2 regions of the Paenibacillus sp. DRB1-1 genome follow, and region 1 is predicted to be linked to the other one. Evidence: riboswitches for the same ligand, from Rfam matches in the RefSeq annotation. Region 1 holds a riboswitch; the other holds the start of a gene.
The links. A riboswitch is a leader RNA that binds a small molecule or an ion and turns the genes downstream of it on or off. The one in region 1 is predicted to bind cyclic di-AMP.
Positions count from the first base shown of each region.

Region 2: another riboswitch for cyclic di-AMP. It lies ahead of ACQW03_RS04775 (hypothetical protein); the one in region 1 lies ahead of ACQW03_RS11045 (3D domain-containing protein).

Region 1 is NZ_JBODQH010000001.1:2,502,463-2,507,925, reverse strand. It holds gene ACQW03_RS11055 (HD domain-containing protein) at 242-1,525, shown strand; gene ACQW03_RS11050 (TatD family hydrolase) at 1,568-2,338, shown strand; cyclic di-AMP (ydaO/yuaA leader) riboswitch at 2,540-2,822, shown strand; gene ACQW03_RS11045 (3D domain-containing protein) at 3,094-4,242, shown strand; gene rnmV (ribonuclease M5) at 4,389-4,934, shown strand; gene rsmA (16S rRNA (adenine(1518)-N(6)/adenine(1519)-N(6))-dimethyltransferase RsmA) at 4,942-5,463, shown strand, end outside.
Region 2 is NZ_JBODQH010000001.1:1,061,968-1,067,430, reverse strand. It holds gene ACQW03_RS04790 (urease accessory protein UreF) at 193-930, opposite strand; tRNA gene ACQW03_RS04785 (tRNA-Leu) at 1,194-1,276, shown strand; gene ACQW03_RS04780 (glutathione peroxidase) at 1,423-1,908, opposite strand; cyclic di-AMP (ydaO/yuaA leader) riboswitch at 2,375-2,547, shown strand; gene ACQW03_RS04775 (hypothetical protein) at 2,663-3,058, shown strand; gene ACQW03_RS04770 (potassium-transporting ATPase subunit F) at 3,242-3,319, shown strand; gene kdpA (potassium-transporting ATPase subunit KdpA) at 3,471-5,147, shown strand; gene kdpB (potassium-transporting ATPase subunit KdpB) at 5,185-5,463, shown strand, end outside.

The DNA.
Region 1 (5,463 bases):
TTCCCAAAACAGTCAACCTTAAAAATGTAGTAACAGTCTGATTATGCAAAAGTATTTAGATTAAAGAGCTTTACTCATGTGTATTGCCTTATCTTATTGATGATTTATTCAGTTTGTCGATTTGGAAATGTCAAAAAACTATAATTCGACATATTGCGACAAAGAATGTCGAATGAGGGGAATCATTTAGGATTTTATTGTATTTTAATCCATTATTCCGAATATTAAAGGAGCTGATATCTTGCACCAGCCACTCAGTGAAGAAAAAGTTTTTAAAGACCCGGTACATAATTACATCCATGTTCAGGATACTGTGATATGGCGGTTGATCAACACGCCGGAGTTCCAACGTTTACGGCGCATACGGCAGTTAGGCACATCGTATCTTACGTTTCATGGAGCGGAGCATAGCCGTTTTTCACATTCATTGGGCGTATATGAGATTACGAGACGTATTATTTCTCAATTTGAACGTGGAGATTTCCTAGATTGGCCGAAGGAGGAAAGGCTGGTTGCGCTGTGTGCAGCTCTATTGCATGATGTGGGGCATGGCCCATTTTCTCATTCAATTGAGGAAGCCTTTCATATGAACCATGAGGATTGGACATGCCGCATTGTACTGGGAGACACAAAGATCAACGCTGTGCTACGGCAAGTCGACGACAAGCTTCCAAAAAAGGTGGCTGCGGTTATAGCCAAAACGTATGATAAGCCGATTGTTGTCAACTTGGTAACCAGTCCGCTAGATGCTGACCGTATGGATTATTTGTTGCGGGATGCTCATTCGACAGGTGTCAACTACGGCACGATTGATTTGGATCGTATTTTACGACTGCTGCGTCCTCATAATGGTAGAATTGTTGTAAAGGAATCAGGCATGCATGCAGTAGAAGATTATTTAATGTCACGCTATCAGATGTATTGGCAAATTTATTTTCATCCTGTAACACGCAGCTCGGAAATCCTTTTACGTAAAATTTTCAAGCGAGCAAAGGAATTGTTTAAAAACGGATATGAGTTTGGTTTTCTGCTGGACCCGCTACCGGATCTGTTGAAAGGAGAGCTTACAGTAGAGCAATATCTGATGCTCGACGAGTCATTAATCCAGACCGTATTTAGCCAGTGGAAACGAGAAAAGGACGATATTTTAAGCGATTTGAGCAGCCGTTTTATGGACCGTAGATTGTATAAATATGTAGAGATTGAAAATATGGATACAGATACCATTGACAGTATTAGAGAAGCTTTGAAAGAGGCTGGTTTGCACCCTGAATATGATTTTGAAATTGATTTTCCGACAGATCTTCCTTATGATGTGTTTCGGCAGGGTGGCTCGACGGACAACCAGATTTTACTGCTTGGACGTCAGGGCGAGGTGAGTGAAATATCCGAAGTTTCGGAAATTGTGCGCTCAATAAGTGGTATTCACCGAGGAAAATATCATATGTATTTTCCCCAGAATAAATTGAACGCGGTAAAAGACAGGCTTCCTGCCGAAATAAGGAATTATTTTGTCAAAGAATAGACAACTATATAGAAATGTAAGTAAAAAAAGGAGATGTAAACCTTGGATTTATTCGACACTCATACTCACTTGGATGCGCCACAATTTGACGAAGATCGTGAAGAAGTTATAGCACGTGCTGTCGAATCAGGAGTAACACGGATGATCAATATCGGATTTAATCGTGAGACGATTCCATCCACCATGAAATTGGCCGAGACGTATGATTTTATTTATGCGGCAGTTGGATGGCATCCGCAGGATGCTATTACAATGCAGGAGGGCGATCTAGAATGGATTGCATCGTTATGCAGTCATAAGAAGGTTGTAGCCATCGGTGAGATCGGTCTGGATTATTATTGGGATACTTCACCGAAGGATGTTCAGCATCGGGTGTTTCGAAATCAAATTGGTCTGGCTCGTGAGCTCAAAATGCCCATTGTTATCCATAACCGGGATGCGCATGAAGATATTGTTAGGATTTTGCGCGAGGAAAAAGCGAGTGAGATTGGCGGAGTCATGCACTCCTTTTCGGGTAGCTGGGAGACTGCCAAAATGGTGCTGGATATGGGATTTCACCTTTCCTTCGGTGGTCCAATAACGTTCAAAAATGCCAAGCAGCCAAAAGAGGTGCTCGCACAGGTGCCGCTGGATCGTCTACTCATTGAAACGGACGCTCCCTACCTGACGCCGCATCCGTTCCGCGGGAAGCGAAATGAGTCCGCACATGTGAGACTGGTAGCAGAGGCCGCAGCCCAAATCAAGGGAATTACAGTGGAGGAATTAGTGTCAATAACGACCCAAAATGCCTTGGAACGATTTGACATTCAATGAAAAAGTGAAGAAATCGATCAAAATAAAGAGATAGACGAAGCTAATCATGAATTTGTTGCAGGAAACTCGAGAATATTACAATATTTTAACCGAATATTTTAAAAAATGTACTTGAAACCTGCTTTACAACATGCATAGAAACAAGATATCATCTTTTCAGTGAATTGTTGTTTGAATGTAAACATCAACAAGTCATTTCATGAACCAGTCTCGCTGAGTCCCTTTTACAGGGAACGGGGGAACCGATATGGCTTACAGTACGTCCGGCGTATGTGCAAGAAGGGAACGTCTCTTCCGCCAGCCGGCTCGACCGAAATTCTTTTCCAGGATGGGATTGAATAGGTGGAGGAGCCGTATTTCGATTTCTTTCTGGGTCTTCGGGGTGAATGTGAAGGCGACCGCCATGAGCGGTTGACCCAAGCTAGGGCGACTCTCTACGTCCGAACCCGACAGCTAACCCCGTAAGCGTAACAAGAGAGAAGCCATCTCGTGCATGAGTTTTCCCGCATATTCACACATGCCGGAAGCCACGAAAGAGCTCTCTAGTCTCTTTCTCTGGCTTTTTTTGTTGTGAATAAAAGAAAATCTGTCATCATACTGTGGTTAAACAGGGGAGGACAGCATGCCGCGAAGACGGGTACATGGTGCAGGACAGTCGCAGTTTGGGCTTGTCTTGTAGAAAATCTGTTATAGTCACGTCAAATCTCAACTATGTCTTACTCCAGACGGCGGGCTATGTAAGGAGGACGGAGGAAATGGGCATTTTCCAAAAAGAGGAGACCCATGAGTCACGCTCATCCAGCATGTCTTACGTATTGCGTTGGAAGCAAGAGAATGTGCGCCAGGCTGCCTTGGTTGCTATTTTTCTAATCGCGCTAACGATTATGATTTCAATTCTGATGTACACGCAATCTAAAAAACAAGTCTTTTTTGTCATCGATGGCAAGGCATCTGCGGTAGAAACCCGGGAATCCAAGCTTCAAGATTTGCTGAGCGAGCATTCCATTTCACTTCAGCCGCATGATACAGTTTCCATGCCGCTAAATGGAGCAGTACAGGATGGGGATCGCGTAGTCATTAAACGTGCCAATCAAGTTAAAGTATCTTCAGGCAATGAGACGAAAAAGCTGTACACAACAGAAAATACAGTAGAAGGTGCCATTCGTACCTCGGGCTATAAATTATCCTCAACGGATAAAGTTTATCCTGCGTTGGATGCCTCTGTTTCGTCTAACATGGACATAAAAATCGTCCGTGTGAAGAAACAGCAGGTCGAACAGAAAAAACAGGTGCCTTATCAGGTCATCAAAACGGCCGATCCGAGTCTTTATAAAGGCGATAATCGGGTCATTCAAAGCGGCAAATCGGGTGTGGTAGTCCAGCACGTTCAAAAGGTATACCATGATGGAAAGTTGGTATCCAAACAGCTGGTAAACAAGGAAGTTGCACAGAATCGTGTGGATAAGGTCATTGCTGTAGGAACGAAGAAAAAACCGGTCGTTCTTGCTGCTTCCGTCGGTCCCAATGATGCGGTTAAGGCAACAATGGTTAGTTCGGGCAGTGCTGTCCGTAAAGCAGGCGTAAATTTTAAATATAGCAAAGTTTTACAAAATGTCTCCATGACGGCGTATTCCTCACAGGAGCCAGGGATCGGTACACGTACTGCATCCGGCGCACGTGTCACGGAAGGACGCACCATCGCTGTCGATCCGAGTGTAATCCCAATCGGCTGGTGGGTCTATATCGAAGGGGTGGGCTTCCGCCGTGCGGAGGATACCGGTGGCGCGATTAAAGGTCACAAAATCGATGTGTATTATGAGAGTTTAAGCCGAGCCAACCAATTTGGTCGTAAGCACGGTAAAACCGTATATGTTATCGGACCCGTAAAGCCTGAAATCAACTAAAACAGGTTGTGTATGTTGAGGGCAATGCGATAGTATTAACAACATAGTTATGCCATGCTAAGAAGAGGATATCCTCTTCTTATTTTGTTTTCAAAAGCAGGGAAAGATAAATATAGCTTGCTTTGTAGCAGTGGAGGGAAACGCAAATGATCAAGGAAGTGATCGTGGTAGAGGGCCGGGATGATACGGTGGCCATTCGCCGCGCTGTTGAAGCGGATACGATAGAAACTGGCGGCTCAGCCATTAATAAAATGACGCTGCGTAAAATTGCATTGGCGCAGGAGCGGCGGGGGGTCATCATTTTAACCGATCCTGATCATGCAGGGGAGCGCATCCGTAAGATTATCGCTTCCAAGGTGCCTGGCTGCAAGCAGGCCTTTATACCCGAGGCAGAAGCGACGCGCAAAGGAGATATTGGCGTGGAGAATGCCTCACCGGAAGCGATCAGACACGCTCTTGCACGGGTCCATACGACAGTGGAAGGCGCCGACCCGCTGATTGAGTGGGCGGACCTGATTGATGCTGGACTCATCACCCATCCCAATGCTGCTGCACGCCGTATGGCCTTAGGGAATGTGCTGGGTATTGGTTATTGTAACGGAAAGCAGCTACATAAACGGCTCTCTGTATTTCAGATCAGCCGCGAGGAATTTGCCGGGGCGCTGGCACAAATTGAAAGTGAAGGATTGTGATATCTATATGACAGGGATTCAAGATATAGCAACACCGCGGCGTACGAAGGACATTATTCAACGGCACGGTTTTTCGTTCAAAAAGAGTTTGGGACAAAATTTCCTGATTGATCAGAATATTCTCAATAAGATTGTAAATGCTGCCGGATTGGATGAGACAAAGGGCGCACTTGAAATCGGTCCTGGGATTGGTGCTTTGACCGAGAAGCTGGCCCAATCGGCCAAGGCAGTTACCGCTGTCGAGATTGACCAGCGGCTGCTGCCAATTCTCGAAGAAGTGTTGGCCCCTTACGAGCATGTGAAGGTACGTCATGGAGACGTGCTGAAGCTGGATTTGCGCGAGGTGTTCGCAGCCGATTTTGCAGACGTGAGCAAAGTAAGTGTTGTGGCTAATCTACCGTACTACGTTACTACACCGATTCTGATGAGGCTGCTGGAGGACAAGCTCCCTTTGGAGAATATCGTTGTTATGATCCAAAAAGAAGTGGCTGAGCGCATGGCTGCGTCTCCTGGGACGAAGGATTACGGC
Region 2 (5,463 bases), 1.4 Mb from region 1:
CGTGTTTTTACAATCGCAAATGCGTCATTTTGTTGAATTAATTACTTAATTAAGTGCTAGGTGGTTCTGATAATCCGTCTAGAGTCTGCCAATGGTGTGAATTGCGATTATATGTGGACCAAAAACACTCTGCCACCTGAGGAAAGGGACAGAGTGTTTTTGGTGTTGTGACCACATTGGCGAAACGACGCATCAGGGGGATGCAGGAAGGCGTTTGAATAGACCTGAGGAGGAAAACAGTCTAGGTTCATCCGATTGGCTATTATGGCTCGTATAAAGAGGTAGAGTGATGTAGGAGCTGGACCAATGTCTGTGAAGAAGGCGACGCTGGAATGCAGTTGGCTCAGGCTCGTTAAGCTTCTTCCAGGCGGAGAGCAGCTCGCTTGTCATACGCTCCATAAGAGGGTTCTTTTCCTCATAAGGAGGATTGAGTAATTTGAAGGCATCTTCCACACAGGAGGACACCGCTGCGCTAAGATAGCCGTGAACGGTCTGTTCTACATCGTTTCCGAGGAGGAAGTTAATCCAGGTGTGAACGGTAGCGAGTGTGCCAATCGCATTGTATTGAATGAGTATGGATTCCAACTGGTCAAATTCAAGCCAAGGATAAAGAGCCTTAGCGAGCTTGAGCAGACGCTGGCCGGATAGACGAAACTCCTTCACATGCTGCCAGGAGGGACGTTGGGTATGCAGCATCTTATCAATGAGGGCGATCCGCCAACTGTCATTCTGCTGGATGGCGACATACAGACTTTTGATAGCCATGCCGTCAACGGTTGTAAATTGAGGATACAAATCATCCAGCATGTAATGTTCCAGGTCTTGTAGACTGTTCAAATGTCCGTTACGGAATAGTTTCTCCAGTCCGTTAAAACGGGTGAAGCCACCAACAGGTAGGGAAGGGTCCAACAATAATGCATAGTTCAGCAAACGGTTGCCTTTATGCAAGGTGGTTCGCCTCCTCGAAGTGAATCCTTATGTTATGTTATTTAACTCTTTACTTTGGGGAAACAAACTGTATTCGAAATATATGTAATATATATTTACATTTAAATAGCTTTTGTGTCAAATTAAATATTCTTATCGCTCATATATGTTAGTTAAAATAACATATAAAATAATTATTATGTTTTTGTTTACAAATAGTTGATGAGAGAGTATAATAAATCTGTTGCCTCATTACATTATGATTTGCGGTCGTGGTGGAATGGCAGACACGCTATCTTGAGGGGGTAGTGGGCGTACGCCCGTGGAGGTTCGAGTCCTCTCGACCGCATTATATGCAAGACTCAGTTAAAAAAGCATCCTGACACGGTTTACGTGAAGGGATGCTTTTTTTGTTAAGCATTTTTCGTTATATCCTTTAGCCACAGAAGCAACGGTAGACAATAGGTCATTTATTAACTGTGATAAAGAAGGATGTCAGTTTTGCTGCAAAAGCTGCTCTATATCTCCCGCCAGCTTATCTGGAGTGGTTTGCGGTGCATAGCGCTTAAATACGTTACCTTCTCGTGTAATTAAGAATTTAGTAAAATTCCATTTGATCGCTTTAGACCCTAATACCCCCGGAGCAGTTTGGGTCAAGTAGCGAAATAAGGGGTGCGCTTGATCGCCATTGACATCTGTCTTGGCGAACATCGGAAAGGTAACACCATAATTGATCTGGCAAAACTCGGAAATCTCCTCGCTGGAACCTGGCTCTTGTTTGGCAAATTGGTTGCTGGGGAATCCCAAAATTTCGAGCCCCTGTTCATGGTACTGGTCATATAGCTCTTGTAGCGCTTTGTATTGGGGGGTTAACCCACATTTGCTGGCAGTGTTCACGATAAGCAGAACGTTCCCTTCATATGTGGATAACGGAATTTGTTTCCCTTGCAGGGTTTGCGCATCATATTCATAAACGGTCATAGTATCTCTCCTTATTCAATATTCAGCAATTAAATTGTAAGCAATTAAAAGCGAGGTTGCAAGTTTTGAAAAGCTGTATCAAGCCTTTAGCCGCTGTAAAATCGTATTTTGTTCAAAACAGTAAATCGCACCGCAAATGGAGCGAATTAAGGTGTTTCTTCTTATAAAAGCGGGTTCAATCGGTGTTTAGCTGGTACATATAGCGTATTTTCTTCTCTTTTTACAAAAAAAGGCCAAAAACGCCCTACCCTACGCCAATATTGACATGCTTGTCATTTTTGAAAAGGGATGAAAAACAGAGATTGAAGGAGCTGTGATAAGCATAGTAGTATTGTAAGCGCTATTATTAATATCCTAGGCTCTAAAGGCCGATTTATAACCCCGCAGTTGAGCTTTACAGTCTTCCATGCGCGGGTGTATGATTCAAGACGTAATTTCAAATTAACTTGAATGAAGCAACAACGAAATGTCTATAGCGCTGAATTTTGCAGTTGCAAAAGCGGGGGAACCAATCGAGACTGTACGGCTTCGGAAGCCGTGTGTCTCATGGGGTGAATTTTCCGGTCAAGTGCCAGAAATAGGGCGACTCTCACGTCCGAATCCGACAGCTAACCTCGTAAGCGTACAGGGAGAGGCAACAAACCGCCGTGTGCAGCCATGGTTTATTTTATCATGGATATGTAAGAAGCCGGAGGAAAGCCTTTTTCCTTCGGCTTCTTTTTGTTGTCTTTTTATACCGGGAGAGGAGCTACTGATGGAAGGTCGGTTAATTATTGTCACTGCACCGAATGAAGCGGGCAGAAGTTTTGTGAAATTGCTTATTTTCAAAAAATTGGCGTTTGCAGTTCTGACGAATAGCGCCCAGGAGGAACGACAGCTCAAAAAAATGGGTGTGGAGCACATTGTCCGCATCAATACTATGCAAGCAGGAAAATGGAATTTTCCAAAAAAAGAAATTGGTAGTGTGTATTTGTTCGAGAACAGCTTGAATCTAACTTGCCGTTTCCTGCAAATATGTCGGCCGCTAACATCGGAATCGATCTATGTTATTACGCACGGCTGTAATCCACAAGGAATTTATCGGGGATTGGGAGCGGATCATGTGATCTACACATTGAACGGAGAGGTGGGTTTTCTGCTGAACGGATAAGCACTTATAACATAGTTGTTTTATGATTTTATGATCAAATAAGAATGGCGATCTGAGGACCGATACGGAGGGTATAATCATGATGGATATATACATGTTGCTCGTCATGGCTGTGAGTTATGGAGTGATACTGCTGTTTGTACGCTGGTGTGATGCGCAGACCTCTAAAGGAGGACGAAGAGGATGATCGTTATACTTGGGCTTACGGCTATTGTGTTTATGTATTTAATCTACGCACTCCTGAACCCTGAAAAGTTCTAGTCAGCTATAGGGGATAGAGCGGGCGGGAACAACAGATCTGAATATTAAGCATCATAGGTAGCGGGTTTTCGCAAACGTGTGCACACAATTGGTGCTCTGGAAGCAGGTCTGTTGTTCCAAACGCAGGAGCATTTTGAAGGAGGAATAAAGGATGGAGCTGCTTCAAATTGGAATTGTGATCGTCATATTGCTGCTCTTGGTAAAGCCAGTGGGCACTTATATGTATCATGTATTCTCGAATGAACCCAATCGGACGGATCGGATTTTTGGCGGAACAGAAAAGCTGATTTATAAGATAGTAGGATTGAAGAAGCTGGAGAGCATGCGTTGGACTACGTATGTTATGAGTTTCATTGCAACGAATGTCGTGCTTGTGGCGATCAGCTACTTGCTGTTGCGTATACAGGGAATGCTTCCCGGTAATCCTGCGGGAAACAGTAATATGGAAGCATCACTAGCTTTTAATACGGTAATCAGCTTTATGACGAATACGAATCTCCAACATTATAGCGGAGAAAGCGGGCTTACGTATCTGACACAGATGGCGTTCGTCACGATGATGATGTTCACTTCGGCTGCTTCCGGTTTTGCGGTTGCTGCGGCTTTTATGAGGGGATTGACGCGGCGCGGTGAAGGGATGGGCAATTTCTTTCAAGATTTTATTAAAGCCATTATAAGAATTTTCCTGCCGCTGGCCTTTGTGCTTACGCTGGTGCTGGTTGGATTGAAGGTACCACAGACGCTACAGCCTACGGCGGATCTTACGACACTGAGCGGAACACAGCAGCAGATTTCTATGGGACCCATTGCTTCTCTGGAGTCCATCAAGCATTTGGGGACAAACGGGGGCGGTTATGCGGGAGCTAACTCTGCGCATCCTTTTGAAAATCCAAGTCCTTGGACGAACGTGCTGGAAATTTTGGCAATGTGGGTAATGCCGGCTTCATTGCCGTATACCTTTGGATTGTTTGCCCGTAATCGTAAACAGGGCTGGATTATTTTTAGCTCCATGATGGTATTGTTTCTAATTTTTCTATCCATTACGTATGTGTCTGAAAAGACAGGTAATCCGTTAATCCAGACACTGGGTGTGGATGCTTCTCAAGGAAGCATGGAAGGGAAAGAGGTTCGTTTCGGCATTGGACAATCGGCTTTATTCACTGCGGTCACAACAGCGGCAACGACAGGTTCGGTCAATAATATGCATGATACACTAACCCCACTGGGTGGTATGGCTGCTTTGGGAGAAATGATGCTAAACGTCATTTTTGGCGGCAAGGGTGTCGGGCTGATGAATATGCTGATGTATGCGATTCTGGGTGTGTTTATATGCGGACTGATGGTCGGGAGAACTCCGGAATTTATGGGAAGGAAGATTGAAGGCAAGGAAATGAAGCTGATCGCGATTGCCATTTTGGTACATCCGTTTCTCATTCTCGCCCCAACTGCACTTGCATTTATGAGTCATTGGGGATACGATGCGGTCACTAACCCTGGCTATCACGGGTTGACTCAGGTGCTCTATGAATATGCGTCATCTGCCGCAAATAACGGTTCGGGATTTGAAGGTCTTTCGGATAACAACGTATTCTGGAATATGACAACGGGGATGGTTATGTTCTTCGGACGATATGTATCTATGATTGCATTGTTGGCTGTGGCGGCTTCGTTGAATGCCAAAGCACCGACTCCGGTGACGACGGGGACACTGCGCACGGACAACAAGTTATTTGGAGCTATTCTGATCGGGGTCGTGCTGCTGATTGGTGCGTTGACCTTTTTACCCGTCATCGTATTGGGACCTGTTGCTGAATTTTTGACCATGTGAAGAAGAAAATGAGAATGGATGAACGGGGTGTTTGATCATGAAGGAACAGCGCAAACACATGCTGGACAGAAGCATCTTGAAGCATGCGATCAAGGATAGCTTTATAAAATTAAATCCGATGATTATGATGAAAAATCCTGTCATGTTTGTCGTGGAGATCGGTACATTGGTCGTGCTGCTAATGTTACTGTTTCCCGGTTATTTTGGAACTGGCAAGGAATTGGGCTTTAACCTGGCCGTGTTTGTTATTCTGTTGTTTACGTTGCTTTTTGCTAATTTTGCCGAAGCGCTCGCGGAGGGGCGGGGTAAGGCACAA